Regions from separate parts of the Paeniglutamicibacter psychrophenolicus genome, predicted to be linked through region 3. Evidence: riboswitches for the same ligand, from Rfam matches in the RefSeq annotation. Region 3 holds a riboswitch; each other region holds the start of a gene.

Region 1 (4,660 bases), 3.8 Mb from region 3:
TTGGATTCGGTGTTTTCGGCGTGCTCTTCGCGATCGCCTTTGTGGCGATGATCGGATTCATCGTCTTCGTGGTCGTCCGGAATTACAAGGCCAGCAAGAACGCGGGCCTGGATCCCTTCACGCTGCAAACCGAACTGGCGGTCCGCGCCGCAAAGTCGCAAATGCTGGCACCCCGGCAAAGCCGCGAACAACGCCTGGCCGAGCTCGAGGACCTGCTGGCCCGCCGGGTGATCACGCCCGAGGAATACCAACAGGCACGGATGAAGATCCTGACCGAGGACTGAAGGAAAGAAAGACGGCCGGGCCCGAGGAAGGTTCCACTTCCTCGGGCCCCGGCCGCTTGTCCGCACCGCGGAAGTGCGGGCGAGAATGCGTCAGCTGAAGATCTCCCGCTTGAGCGGCTCGCTGAGCTGCTCGATGTCGGTCAGGAATCCGTCGTGGCCGATCGGCGAGGTGATGTATCTGACTTCACACGGGTTCGGCAGCGTCTTGGCCAGAAGCTCGGACTGCTCGGGCCAGTACAGGCGGTCCGAGTCGACGGCACCCACCAGGAAATTCACGCCTTCGAGCCTGCCCAGGGCATCCCGGAGCGATCCGTGCCCGCGGCCCACGTCGTGGCTCATCAAGGCCTCGGTCAGCACCAGGTAGCTGTTGGCATCGAAGCGACCCACCAGTTTGTCGGCCTGGTGGTCCAGGTAGCTTTCCACCTGGTATCGGCCCCGATCCAGGCCGGCGCTGGCCACCGGCTGCTCGGACCCCTGCGGGGCGCGGCCGAACCGCACATCCAGCTCGGCAGCCGTCCGGTAGGTGATGTGCGCAATGCGCCGTGCGATGCCCAGGCCTGCCGAAGGAACGCGTTCATTGGCGTAGTAGTCGCCCCCGGCAAAGTCCGGGTCCAACCGGATGGCCGCGGACTGCGCCTGCGCAAAGGCGATCTGCTCGGCCGAGGACTCGGCGGTGGCAGCGACCACCACGCAGTTGCGCACCCGTTCGGGGAACTCCACGGCCCATTCCAGGGCACGTGCTCCGCCCATGGAACCGCCCAGCACGGTGTGCCAGGCCTTGATGCCCAGCGCATCGGCAAGCCGCGCCTCCAGGCGCACCGAATCCTTGATGGTGGTGAAGGGAAAACGGGATCCCCAGGGCACGCCCTGCGGATCAAGGCTGGCCGGACCGGTGGAACCGGAGCAGCCGCCAACCATGTTGGCCGCCACAACAAAGTAGCGGTTGGTGTCCACGGTCTTGCCCGGGCCCACGAAACCATCCCACCAACCGGGTTCGGTCGATGCACCCCGGGCCACGTGGCTGTCGCCGGTCAGCGCATGGGCGATGTAGACGGCATTGGTGGCCTCGGCGTTCAGCGTGCCCCAGGTTTCATACCCCAGCACGATCTGCGGGAGCGTCGCACCGGTTTCGAAGGTGTAGGGCCCGGTAGGCAAGTGCCGCAGGATTCCGTCCGGCGCCTGGTCCAGCGCCGCGGCGGTTTCTGCGTCGTAGAGCACCACGTTGGTCTCCACGCTCACCGAGTGGCCTGCAGTTCAACATCGCCCAGCGAGGCCACGGCTTCGAAGCCCCCACGCAGGTCGGCGATGATGTCTGCAATGTTTTCGATGCCCACGCTCAGTCGGACCAGGCCCGGGGAAACACCTGCGGCGAGCTGCTCGGCCTCGGTGAGCTGGGAGTGCGTGGTGGAGGCCGGGTGGACCACCAGCGAGCGCACATCCCCCAGGTTGGCGACGTGGGAGTGCAGCTTCAACGCGTCGACGAAGCCCTGGCCTGCCTCGCGGCCGCCGGAAATCTCGAAGGAGACGATGGCGCCGGTGCCCTTGGGTCCGTACTTGCGTCCGCGCTCGAACCACGGGCTCGAGGGGATCCCGGCGTAAATGACGCGTTCGACCTGTGGCTGGGCCTCGAGCCATTCGGCCACTGCCACGGCGTTGGAGACGTGTCGCTCGATGCGCAGCGAGAGGGTCTCGAGCCCCTGGGCGATGAGGAAGGCGTTGAAGGGAGCAACCGCCGAGCCAAGGTCGCGCAGCAGCTGCACGCGCGCCTTGAGCACGTAGGCGAGGTTCGCACCCAGGGCACCGTCGACGCCCAGGTCCCGGGCGTACACCAGGCCGTTGTAGGACTCGTCGGGGGTGTTGAAACCGGGAAACTTCTCCGGATCGGCGGCAAAGTCGAAGTTGCCCGAATCAACGATGACCCCGGCCATCGCGGTGCCGTGCCCGCCGAGGTACTTGGTCGCCGAGTGCACGACGATGTCAGCTCCCCATTCGATGGGGCGGATCAGGTACGGGGTGGACAAGGTGTTGTCGACGATCAGCGGGACGCCTGCCTCGTGGGCAATCGCCGAGACGGCTTCGATGTCGAGCACGTCCTGGCGGGGGTTGGAAACCACTTCCCCGAAGAAGGCCTTGGTGTTTGGCTTGACAGCTGCCTTCCAGCCCTCGAGGTCGTCGGGTTCCGAGACGAAGGTGACCTCGATGCCGAGCTTGCGCAGCGTGTGCTTGAACAGGTTCTGGGTTCCGCCATAGAGGCTGGGGCTTGCAACGATGTGGTCGCCGGCCTCGGCAATGTTCAGGATCGCGAAGGTGGTTGCCGCCTGGCCCGAGGCCAGCAGCAGCGCACCCACGCCGCCCTCGAGGCTGGCGATGCGCTGTTCAACGGCATCCTGGGTGGGGTTGCCGATGCGCGTGTAGATGGGCCCCAGGTCGCCCAGGGCGAAGCGTGCCGCGGCGGTCTCCGCGCTCGGGAACACAAAGGCGGTGGTCTGGTAGATCGGCAGTGCGCGCGCGCCGGTCGTGGCGTCGGGCTCCTGCCCTGCGTGGATCTGACGTGTTTCAAAGGACCAGTCGTTAGACATTTCTTCCCCTTCAAGGATTCAAGGGGTATGCCCATGGCCGGCTCCGCGATGGAGTCGTTGATGTGCTGGGGCATTCCCGCGCTTGTCCCACGTCTTTTTGACGCGGGGCCTGGTCTTCACCCGGGGCACCCCACCGCGGTGGAGGGTTGCCGTTCAGCAAGCCGGGGCCTTCTGCTGAAACTCATGACCTTGTCAATAAGTCTGGCCCACGGCCCCGCAGCTCCGCAACCACGTCTCAAAATGTGACGAAACGATTCGACGCTACACCGCCCCTGCGCGTACCCCGAACAGCCAACCCGGACGCAAGTTAGGCAAACCTAAGTCGAGAGCCAGATCACAAAGTGCCATGATAGGCACATGATGAGGTTGGACCATGTAACTTACGCTTGTGGACCCGACGGCCTCGCGGCTACTGCCGCTCGGATCGGCGAGGCCCTTGGACTCGAATCTGTAAAGGGCGGTGTACACCCACGTTTTGGTACGCGCAATGTCATCTTCCCGATGAAGAATGGCCAGTACCTGGAAGTTGTTGAAGTCTTGAACCACCCGTCGTCGGACAAGGCGCCGTTTGGCCAGGCCGTTCGCGCCCGCTCCGAACTCGGTGGCGGCTGGATGGGCTGGTGCGTCGCTGTTGACGACCTGGCTCCGGCGGAAGCGCGGCTGGGCCGGGGTTCGGTTCCGGGCAACCGGAAATTCCCGGATGGACAGGAACTGACCTGGCGCCAGATCGGCATCAATGGCTTGATCGCCGATCCGCAGGTTCCCTACCTTCTGCGCTGGGATGACGGAACCGAGGACCTGCATCCGTCAAAGGCCCTGGAACCGGTTGGCAAGATCTCCTCGATCAGCATTGCCGGTTCCAGCGAACGCGTTGCCGACTGGCTCGGACAGCCCGAGCAGCTGCCTGTCGGCGAGGTCGTTGTCGATTGGCAGGCTCCCAACGGGACACCGGGTATCCTCTCGGTGACCTTTGAAACGCCAAAGGGATCTATCACGCTGTAGCGATGCAGTCGCAGGATTCTCCGCCAAGGCGGGGGCCGACCGGTTCACCGGCCGGCCCCCGCCTTGCTTCGTTAGTGGTTGGTACCGCCACCGGGTGTGTTGCCCTCGGCGGCGTTGCGCAGTTCGTCCTTCAGGATCTCGAAGTGCCTGACCATGATCGATCCGGCGGCCAGGAACAGGCCTCCCATGAACAATGCCAGTTGGAGGCACAGGGTCAGCGAGCGGACAATCCCCGGGCCCGGCAACGTCGTGTCGTAGTACCAGCTGGCGATCGGGTCTCCCAACAAGACGTAGGCCACTCCCGCCAGGAGCATCACCAATCCCAGCCGGAACATCGTTTGGGAGCTCAGGAGCCTGGGCATGTGGTTCCCGCCTTTCCGGGGTCGGCAATGGCGCTGCCGCACGTGCCCGAATCCGCCGTCGGTGCCGGTACCCGGGGCGGGCAGTCAGTCATCGGAGGACCCGGACCGCGGGGCCCCGCCTCCACGCACCCCTGCCACGGCTTCCTCGGCGGAGCGCACCACGAAGGACCCTGCCATCAGGAACAGGCCGCCGAAGAACGTGCCTTGCTGAAGCAGCGAGAAAAGCCCTCCCAGCATCGTGATTCCGGCGTTGTAGAAGCTGAACCGGGTGATCGCCCAGCCCAGAAGCGGTGTCAGGACGACGTAGAAGATCACACCGATGATCCCCAGGAGCACTCCCATCCGGAACATCGTCTTCGAGCTCATGGCATGTGGCATGTTCAACTCCTTGATCGATGCGCCGGGGATTCCCCTGCCGCCGGATGGCCGGCAG
Region 2 (4,660 bases), 4.4 Mb from region 3:
GACGACCTTCTGGGCACCCCGGATCTCGAGCTCGCGCCGCCACGAGGGGGCCCCGGAGAGGTCGGCGTGCGTGAGGGTCTGGATGCCGATCTCGTGGCCCTCGGCGGCCATGCGCCGCAGCAGCCCGGGCTGCCGGATCGCCGAGGTGCCGGTGACGAAGAAGGTGGCATGGACCCCGTGCTCCCGCAGGACATCGAGGATCTTCGGCGTCCAGACCGGGTCGGGCCCGTCGTCGAAGGTCAGGGCCACGGTGCGGTCGGAGGGGCCGGCCGTGCGGACATCCTGCCCGCGGGCATCAATGATCGGGCCACCGTCCAGGACTGCCTCCGGGACATTCCCGGCGGCGCGGCTCACGGGCGCGGGGCGATCGCCGATGCCTGCCAGGTGGTTCATGTATCCCTGGATGGCCAGCGACAACCCCAGTGTCAGGACGACGACAACCATGAGGAACCAGTGCGCCGCGATGCCGCCGGTGCGGGCCACCCGGCGTCCGCGGCTCACGGAAGGGGCTCCCGGGTGGGCTTGGCCGGGCCGGTGCCGCCGTGTCCGGGGGCGGTTGCATTGCGGCCCGGTGCGTCCTGGCTCCTTCCCGGGGTGGTCGGCTCGCTGCCGGGGCTCGGCGCGGCACTCGCGGGAGCAGTGCTCGGTGCTGCTTGCGGGGCCGTGGTTTCACGGGGAACGGCCGAGCTGGAAGGGGCAGCGGATTCGGTTGCGGAAGAAGGCGCGGCGGTGGGCGCGGTTTCTTCAGGGGCGCTTGTGGCCGCCTCGGTGCCGGCGGTCGCATCGGGTGCCGCCACGGGTGGTTCCTCGGCGCGTTCGGATGCCGGGGTCGGGGTTGGTGTTGGCCGCGGTTTCGTCGAGGCTTCGGGCCCGGCCGCGACCGCTGGCTGTCCCCCTGAAACGGGCAGCCTCGGTGCCGCGGTCGTGGAGCCGCCCAGGAAGGCGACCAGGAGCAGTGCCACGTACAGCGCCATCAGGCCCACGACCACCATGCCGGCCTTCTTGAGTCGCTGCAGGCGCCTGCCGGAGGGGTCGACGAAGACGGGGTCGCTTGCGGCGGTGGACGATCCTCGGACGGGGGCTTGGGTAAAAACAGGCATTGTTGACCAACGATAACGCACGCCCGCAAAGGTCACAAAATGGTCACGATGACAAGTCCCGAGGCTCGTCGCCCTTGAATTGCGCGGCGCACGGGACTAGGGAAAAAACCTTCCACAGTGTGGTCCGACGGGTTTCCGGGCCGCACGGCGGAAGGGGGCGTCAACCCAGCTTGAGCATGACCTTGATGGAGTTTCGCTCGTCCATGGCCCGGTAGGCCTCGGGCGCCTGCTCCAGGCCCATGACGGTGTCGAAGACCAGGCCGGGGTTGATGAGGCCGGCCAGCACATCCTCGAGCAGCTCGGGCAGGTACGCCCGGGTGCTGGCGGCACCGCCGGCGACCGAGATGTTCTTGGAGAAGAGCACCGAGATCGGCAGCCCGTCCTGGCCGTGCGGAACGCCCACGAAGCCCAGCGAGCCGCCGGGCCTGGTGCAGCGCAGTGCCTGGTCCATGGCCTCGGCGGTGCCCACGCATTCGAGCACCGAATCCGCCAGCACTCCCCCGAGCAGTTCGCGCACCTTCACGGCGGCCTCGGCCCCGCGCTCGGACACCACATCGGTGGCCCCGAATTCGCGGGCCAGCGCCGCGCGGTCGGCGTGCCGGGACATCGCGATGATGCGCGTCGCCCCCAGGCGCTTGGCGGCAAGGACCCCGCACAGGCCCACGGCGCCGTCGCCGACGACCACGACGCTGCGCCCGGGCGCCACCCTGGCCCCGAGCGCGGCGTGGTGCCCGGTGCCCATCACATCCGAGAGCGCCAGCAGCGACTTGGACAGCGACTCGTCCGGTTCGCTGACGCCCGGGACCGGAACCAGGGTGCCGTCGGCGTTGGGGACCCGCACCGCCTCGCCCTGTCCGCCGTCCACCGGCAATCCGTTCTCGTCGTTCCCGCCCCAGGCAGCCCGGTGTTCGCAGGCGACCTGGACGCCGTTGCGGCACGGCGGGCAGGTACCGCAGCTATTGGCCCAGGGTGCCACCACGAAGTCGCCGACCTTCAAGGTGGCGACCTTGCTCCCGAGCGCCGTCACGGTCCCGATGAACTCGTGGCCGATGCGCCGGGGCTCCGGTGTCGGGTTGATCCCGCGGTAGGGCCACAGGTCCGAGCCGCATACGCAGGCGGCGGCGACCTTCACGATCGCGTCGGTGTCGGTGAGCAGGACGGGATCGGGGCAGTCCTCGACGCGGATGTCCCGCGGTCCGTGGATCAGGGTGGCGCGCATTTTTTCCTCCGCAAACTTGGTCTGGTGCTGTCTTTTCCCAGCCTATGCTTCCCGGCCGGGCATGGCCCCTTCTGCGATGCCGTGACGGTTTGTTGCGCCAGCCCCAGCCCCGGTGGTGGCAATGTGTCCCCGATTCAACGTAGGGTTGAAACAGCTTCACGAGTTCTGGTCGCTTCTAGCAAAGCTCCGACTGACCAGGCACCAACCCCATAGTTGCACGGTGGGTGGTTCGGATGACGAAGTGGCCCCTTCACGCATCCCGCGCCCAGGGGCAAGGACAACGAATATCAAGGACGTGTGCATCATGTACAGCCCCACCCTGGCCACCGCTTCTCCCGCCAATCCGCTGCCGCGCTTTTCCGGCGACTGGATCACCGCATGGCTCGATATCGACAACGACACCAGCCTGCTGCACGTGGGCGCCGGACCCGAGGAGTGGGTCCTCGAGGCACTCGCCCCGCACAAGCTCTCGGCCGTCCTGGAAGGCCGCGGACCCGTCGAGGTCCAATTCAACCCCGAGCTCCTGGTGGTGCTGCTGCCCGGGGCCCACGAGCTGGTCGGGGACTCGTTCTTCCGCCTGCGCGCCTGAAGTTCCAGGACCCCCCGGCCGTTCTGGAACCCCAGCCGCGCGACGCCTCGCTAGATGTCCAGGATCATGCGCAACCCCTTGCACCGAGACACGCAGATCATCATGGTGTCCCCCGCCTGGCGTTCCTCCTCGGACAGCAGCGAGTCCCGGTGATCGATATCGCCCGAGACCACCGGGGTCTCGCAGGTCCCGCAGATGCCCTCCCGGCAGGAGTTCAGCACCGGCACCCCGGCCTCCGCGAGCGCATCCAGGATGCTGGTGCCCACCGGCACCTGCACCGTCACGCCGTCGGTGGTTTCCACGGTGAACTCGTGGTCCCCGTCCGCCGGGGCGGTGGCGGCCGGGTCGGCCACGAACCGCTCGGAGTGGAACCGGGTCTTGTCCTCCCAACCGGCGGCCAGCGACGCAATGAAGTCCAGCAGCGGGCCCGGGCCACAGGCATAGGTGTGGAACGCTGCCTCCGCGTCCCCCAGCAGCTCCTTCAGCGGGTAGAGACCGGCGGTGTCGTCGGCATGCACATGCACCTTGTCCCCGTAGCGGGCCAGCTCGGCGGTGAACGCCATCGATTCCAGGCTCCGGCCCAGGTAGACCATTCGCCACGGGATCCCGGATTCCTCGGCCGCGGCGAGCATTGGCAGGATCGGGGTGATCCCGATGCCCCCGGCAATGAACAGGTATTCCGGGGCCGGCTGCAGCCCGAAGTTGTTGCGCGGTTCCCGGACCTTGACCCGGGCACCGGGCCGCAGGTCGTCGTGCACGTAGGCGGAGCCGCCGCGGCCCGCCGGCTCGCGCAGCACCCCCAGCCGCCAGCGCCGGGCCCCGGCCTCGGAACACAGCGAGTACTGGCGCAGCAACCCGTTGGGCAGCAGCACGTCGATGTGCGATCCCGGGGTCCAGCCCGGCAGCGGCAGGGCCGCCGGGTGCGCCAGGTGCAGGGAAAGCACGCCAGAGGATTCGGTGCGGATCTCGGCGACCTCCACCTCGAAGAAGCCGTCCGTCCCGATGCCCAGAAGGGCCCTGGAATCAGGATCCAGTCCGGTGTCGATGGTCATGGTCACGATGCACCTCCAGTGCTGTGATGTGTTTCCGCGGACGATGCCGCGCTATGCAAAACCGGGATGCCCGGCAGGGATGGATCCAGCGAGTCGACGGCGTCCAGCACCGCGTCGGAGGCCTCGCGCACGGAGATGGTCACCCGCACCCCCGAGCCGGGGAAGGCACGCACCGAGACGCCGCGGGCCACGCAGGCGGCCTCCAGCTCCAGCGAGCGCGGTCCGGCGGGGATCCACAAGAAGTTCCCGCCGCTGGGCGGGACCGGCAGGCCGCGGGCAAGCAACCCCTCGTGCAGGTACGCGCGCTCGGCCACGACCCCGGACACCGTGGCGGCCAGGTGGGCGGTGTCGGACCAGGCCGCGACAGCGCCGGCCTCGGCCAGCGAACTGAGCCCGAAAGGCGGGGCCACGGCACGGATGTTCGCCGCGATTCCCATGCCGGTGAGCAGGTAGCCGGCCCGGGCCCCGGCCAGTGAGTAGGCCTTGGAGAAGGTCCGCAGGATGACGAGGTTCGGGTGGGACTCCAGCAGGTGCCGCGAGTCGGTTTCGGTTTCGGCGAACTCCCGGTAGGCCTCGTCGAGCACCACCAGCACGTGCCGCGGCATGCGGTCCAGGAATGCCGTGAGCTCCGCATTCCCCAGCACGGTCCCGGTGGGGTTGTTCGGGTTGCACAGCAGCACCATGCAGGTCTTTCCGGTAA
Region 3 (4,660 bases):
AGTTGGCTGAAGTACTGCACGATCAAGGGCTGGTCGTAGCCGTACTGCGCCTTCATGGCGGCAATGGTTGCCGGGTCGGCCGCAGCATCGGCTGAAAGGAAGATCGTTACCGGGTCATTTGGCAGCAGCTGCACGGCCAGGAAGACCAAGGTGTAGGCAAGCCAAATGACGAGCAAGGCTTGTCCGATGCGTCGCGCGATGTATGCGGCCATGGTTGGCTACTTTCCGGTCTTCCAGGCGCCCTGGAAGATCGGGGCGGTGCCGGAGGTGAATTCAACGTGGGCGTCGGAGTTGCCGCCGTAGACCTGGACTTCGTCCCACAAGACGAGGGACAGCGCCTTTTCGGTGACCAGCTGGCGCTGTTCCTCGGCGACCAGTTCCTTGTGCTCCGCTTCGCTGGTGGCGGCGCGTTCCTTGGCGAACAGCGCGTTGAGCTCGGTGTCGGCGTTCAGCGTCTGGGTGTTGTTGGCCGGGCCGAAGACCGGGCCCAGTCCGCCGTATGCAAACTGGCGGGTCCCGAAGAACTCGATGTTCGGATCGATCATGGCCGTGGCCAGGAAGGTGTTGTCGGCGGCGCGGTTGATGAGCTTGACGCCGATTTCGCGCCACTGCTGTTCGATCAATTCGAAGGCGGGCTTGATGACGACGGAGTTGTTCGAGCTGGTGATGGTGAGTTCCAGCTTCTTGCCGTCCTTCTCGCGGACGCCGTCGGCTCCGACGACCCAGCCTGCCTCGTCGAGCAGGGCCTTGGACTTTTCCGGGTTGTAGGCCAGGTCCGCGGACAGGTCGATGAATCCGGGTGCCGCGTGGTTCAGGACGGAGTCGGCGATGACGTAGCTGTCGGAAAGCACGGTGTCCTTGATGGACTGGCGGTCGATGCCGACCTGGAGTGCCTGGCGCACCTTGGCATCGGCGAGCTTGCCGTTGCCGATGCGCACCGCTGCCATGTTCGTGGTCAGGTCGACGCCCTGGGCCGGAAGGACCTGGTCGCCGCTGCTCTTGAGTGCCTGCTCGTCCACGGGCTGGAGTCCGCGCACCAGGTCGACCTGCCCGGTTTGCACGGCGCCGGCGCGGTGGGCGACCTCGGGCAGGTACTTCACCACGAGCTTGTCCAGGTATGCGGCGCCCTGGTTGGGGGCCGTTTCCGGTGCCCACTTGTAGTCGGCGCGCTTGGCGAAGGTGACTTCCTCGTCGGTCTTTTCGGATTCAAAGACGAACGGGCCGGATCCGATGATCTTCGCGATCGCCGACTGTCCGGCATTGTCCAGCTTCAGTGTTGCCGGGGAAACCAGGCCCGCAGTGACTGACGAAGTGGCGCGCAGGAAGTTGGCGTCCGGTGCCTTGAGCGTGACCTTGACCTGGTTCTTTCCCACGACCTTCGAGGACTTGTAGGAGGCGAAGTCGACGTTCGGTGCGACCTGCGCGTCCTTGATCCCCAGCCCAAGCGCGTCAAGGTTTTCCTTCACGGCCTTGGCATCGAGCGGAGTTCCGTCGGAGAAGGTCACGCCGTCACGGATGGTGAAGGTGAATTCGGTCTGGTCCTTGCTGGCGCTGAACTCGGAGGCGATCCAGCTTACGAGCTTTCCCGATTCCGTGTCGAAATAGGTCAGGCGGTCCAGCACGCTGTTGAGGACGTTGGACTTCTCGTAGAAGCGTGCGGCCTGGGTCTGCCAGTTGTTGATCGGGGCGACCTCCGCGTAGACGAAGGTTCCTCCCTGCACCGGCTCGGTGCTGACCGGGCCGGCCGCGTTGCCCGTTGCTGGGGCTCCGGACCCGCACGCGCTCAGTGCAAGGGTGGCGACGGAAAGTACCGTAAGAATCTTGACGCTGAGGCTGGCGCGAATACGTCGCTTGGCCGGTGGGTTGGTGTTGCCCATGAGTATTTCCCTCTCGGTTCACCCGAGGAACGCCGCGACATGGCTGGTCAATCGGATACCGCGTGGGGCATGACGGTATTCGGTGGACCGCGCAGAGTTTGGCTATCTCCATCGGTCCTGGCGGTAGCACCGGCTCCCCGTGACGGGAGTGGTTGCTGCGACGTCAACGAGCCAGGTCTCTCAGTCGCTCTGGATGGTGTGTGCCCGTAAGTGGCTGGTTGCCGACTTCGAACACTTCAAGTGTGTTGCAGGATCTTCGATATGACCAAGGAAATGGGGCCCGCGGTGAAACAAACCGACGCAATGGGTCGATTCCTGGCTTGAATCGAGTCGCCGGACGTCACAAGACCGATTGTGACGCACCGATTTCCGGAAGCTTGCGTCATCATCGAGTCATGTTGACAATGAAGCGCTGGTATCGGCGGCATTTCAGCGCCCCGAAAAGCACTCCGACCAGTTCGCCGCTTGATGGTTACGGACCCTGCCAATCGCAAGATCCCATGCTCGGCCATCGCTTGCGGGCAGCGGTCCACCGTATGCCGGTGCGCCCCAAACGTGGTTGGATCGGTTCATGAAAAGCACGTTGTCGCAGCGCGCCAGGCACCGCAGGCTGCGCGTTCTGGGCATGCTCGCCGGCGGAGTCGCCGCCACTGCATTGACCGGCCTCCTGGGAGCCTGGGTTTACGCTCCGGCCGTCGGCTGGACCGTGGCAGCGCTGATTTACAACGCCTGGGTATGGATCACCATTGCCCCCATGGACCATGCCCGCACCGCGGCCCACGCACAGGAGGAGGACCCGGGATTCCAGACCACGGACCTGCTGATCCTCTTCGCGGCCATCGGCTCGCTGGCCGCGGTCGTGATGGTGATGGCCGGCAGCAGGGACCTGGCCGGAGGCGCAAGGTTGCCGTTGGCACTGCTGGCACTGACCTGCACCGCGATGTCGTGGCTGATGGTCCATACGCTCTACACGCTGCGCTACGCCATGATCTATTACAGCGGCACACCGGGCGGCATCGAATTCAACCAGGACGAGGCCCCGCAATACACGGACATCGCCTACATGGCGTTCAGCGTGGGCATGACCTACCAGGTCTCGGACACCAGCATCACCACGCGTGAAATGCGCTCGGCGGTCTTGCGCCACAGCTTGCTGGCGTTCCTCTTCGGCACCGGAATCCTCGCCACCACCATCAACCTGGTGGTCAGCCTTGCCGCGTAAATGGCTGGGGAGGCGGTGCATCCATGGTGCGCCACCTCCCCAACCGGCAGGGAACTTTGCCCCGCTATTACTTACTTGACCTCGGCGTTCGAGAACCGGTAGTTGGCCGCGCGGTGCGAGTCCTGGACCCGGTCGCCCTTGCCGAAGAGCTTGTTGCGCAGCGTGCCCTCAACGTAATCGGTCGGGTAGGCACCGCGGGCCTGCAGCTCGGGAACGATGAACTCGACGATGTCCTCGAAGGTGCCCGGGGTGATGGCGTAGGCCAGGTTGAACCCGTCCACGTCGGTGTCCTGCACCCACTCGATCAGCTTGTCGGCGACCTCGGTCGGCGAGCCCACGGTGATCGGGCCGAAGCCGCCCACGCCGACCCACTCGGCCAACTGGCGGATCGTCCACGGGTTCCCGGCGTCCCCGCTGGCCTTCTGGAAGGTCGCCACGGAGGACTGGATGGCGTTGGACTTCACGTTGTCGCCAATGACGTCGTCCGGACCGTAGGTGGACAGGTCGATGCCCATCCAGCCCGAGATCAGGGCCAGGGCGCCGTCGATGTCGGCGTAGGACTTGTAGTCCTCGAACTTTGCCTGGGCCGCTGCGGAGTCCACGTCCGTGATGATGGTCTGCATGGCGTAGATGCGCACATCGTAGCGGTCGCGGCCGGCGGCCTCGACCTCGTCGCGGATCTTGGTGACGGTGGCCTTGAGCAGTTCCTTGGTCGGGGAGGTCACGAAGACGGCTTCGGCGTTCTCCGAGGCGAACTTCAGCCCGCGCGGCGAGGTGCCCGCCTGGAAGACGACAGGGGTGCGCTGCGGGCTGGGCTCGGTGATCGCGATGCCCGGGACCTTGAAGTACTTGCCCTCGTGCTTGATCTCGTGGACCTTGGCCGGGTCGGTGAAGATGCCGCGCTCGGCGTCGCGCACCACCGCGTCCTCTTCCCAGGAGCCCTCGAGCAGTTTGTACACGACCTCCATGTACTCGTCGGCGTGGTTGTAGCGCTCGTCGTGCTCGAGCTGGTCTTCCTGGCCCATGTTCCGGGCGGCGGAGGGCAGGTAGCCGGTGACCACGTTCCAGCCGATGCGACCCTTGGTCAGGTGGTCAAGGGTGGCCAGGCGGCGGGCAAACGGGTACGGGTGCTCATAGGCGGTGCCGGCGGTGACGCCGAAGCCGAGGTTCTCGGTCACCGAGGCCATGGCCGAGACGAGCATGAACGGGTCGTTGACCGGGACCTGGGTGCCGGCACGCAGCGGAACCTCGTTGGAGCCGCCGAAGACGTCATAGGTGCCCAACACGTCGGCGATGAAGATGCCGTCGAACTTGCCCTTTTCCAGGGTCTTGGCCAGGTCGGTCCAGTAGGACAGGTCCTTGTAGCGGGCTGACTGGTCCTTGGGGTGCTTCCACAAACCCGGGGACTGGTGTCCCACGCAGTTCATGTCGAAGGCGTTGAATCGGATCTGGCGTGTGGCCGGCGTCGTGCTCATGGTTGTCCTTTGCGGGAGTGTCGGGTGGTTGTCGGTCCGGTACGGGACGGGCCGGCGGTGTGGGTTCTGGGGGCGGGATGCCTAGG

Evidence for each region. Region 3 has a riboswitch for S-adenosylmethionine ahead of JOF46_RS01245 (ABC transporter substrate-binding protein). Riboswitches for the same ligand answer to the same signal wherever they lie in the genome.
Region 1: it holds a riboswitch for S-adenosylmethionine, as region 3 does, so the genes downstream of both, JOF46_RS18490 (bifunctional o-acetylhomoserine/o-acetylserine sulfhydrylase) here and JOF46_RS01245 (ABC transporter substrate-binding protein) in region 3, are expected to answer to the same signal.
Region 2: it holds a riboswitch for S-adenosylmethionine, as region 3 does, so the genes downstream of both, JOF46_RS21235 (hypothetical protein) here and JOF46_RS01245 (ABC transporter substrate-binding protein) in region 3, are expected to answer to the same signal.

The regions. Positions count from the first base shown of each region.
Region 1 covers NZ_JAGIOE010000001.1:4,082,933-4,087,592, forward strand. Annotated here, with positions in the region: gene JOF46_RS18480 (SHOCT domain-containing protein) at 1-284, shown strand, start outside; gene metX (homoserine O-acetyltransferase MetX) at 375-1,523, opposite strand; gene JOF46_RS18490 (bifunctional o-acetylhomoserine/o-acetylserine sulfhydrylase) at 1,520-2,863, opposite strand; SAM riboswitch class IV at 2,937-3,052, opposite strand; gene JOF46_RS18495 (VOC family protein) at 3,221-3,865, shown strand; gene JOF46_RS18500 (hypothetical protein) at 3,937-4,227, opposite strand; gene JOF46_RS18505 (hypothetical protein) at 4,312-4,605, opposite strand.
Region 2 covers NZ_JAGIOE010000001.1:4,725,403-4,730,062, forward strand. Annotated here, with positions in the region: gene JOF46_RS21220 (bifunctional polysaccharide deacetylase/glycosyltransferase family 2 protein) at 1-501, opposite strand, end outside; gene JOF46_RS21225 (hypothetical protein) at 498-1,100, opposite strand; gene JOF46_RS21230 (zinc-dependent alcohol dehydrogenase family protein) at 1,261-2,319, opposite strand; SAM riboswitch class IV at 2,474-2,603, shown strand; gene JOF46_RS21235 (hypothetical protein) at 2,624-2,908, shown strand; gene JOF46_RS21240 (PDR/VanB family oxidoreductase) at 2,959-3,960, opposite strand; gene JOF46_RS21245 (aminotransferase class I/II-fold pyridoxal phosphate-dependent enzyme) at 3,963-4,660, opposite strand, start outside.
Region 3 covers NZ_JAGIOE010000001.1:303,815-308,474, forward strand. Annotated here, with positions in the region: gene JOF46_RS01240 (ABC transporter permease) at 1-212, opposite strand, end outside; gene JOF46_RS01245 (ABC transporter substrate-binding protein) at 219-1,877, opposite strand; SAM riboswitch class I at 1,983-2,077, opposite strand; gene JOF46_RS01250 (DUF1345 domain-containing protein) at 2,449-3,099, shown strand; gene JOF46_RS01255 (LLM class flavin-dependent oxidoreductase) at 3,171-4,574, opposite strand; gene JOF46_RS01260 (acyl-CoA dehydrogenase family protein) at 4,656-4,660, opposite strand, start outside.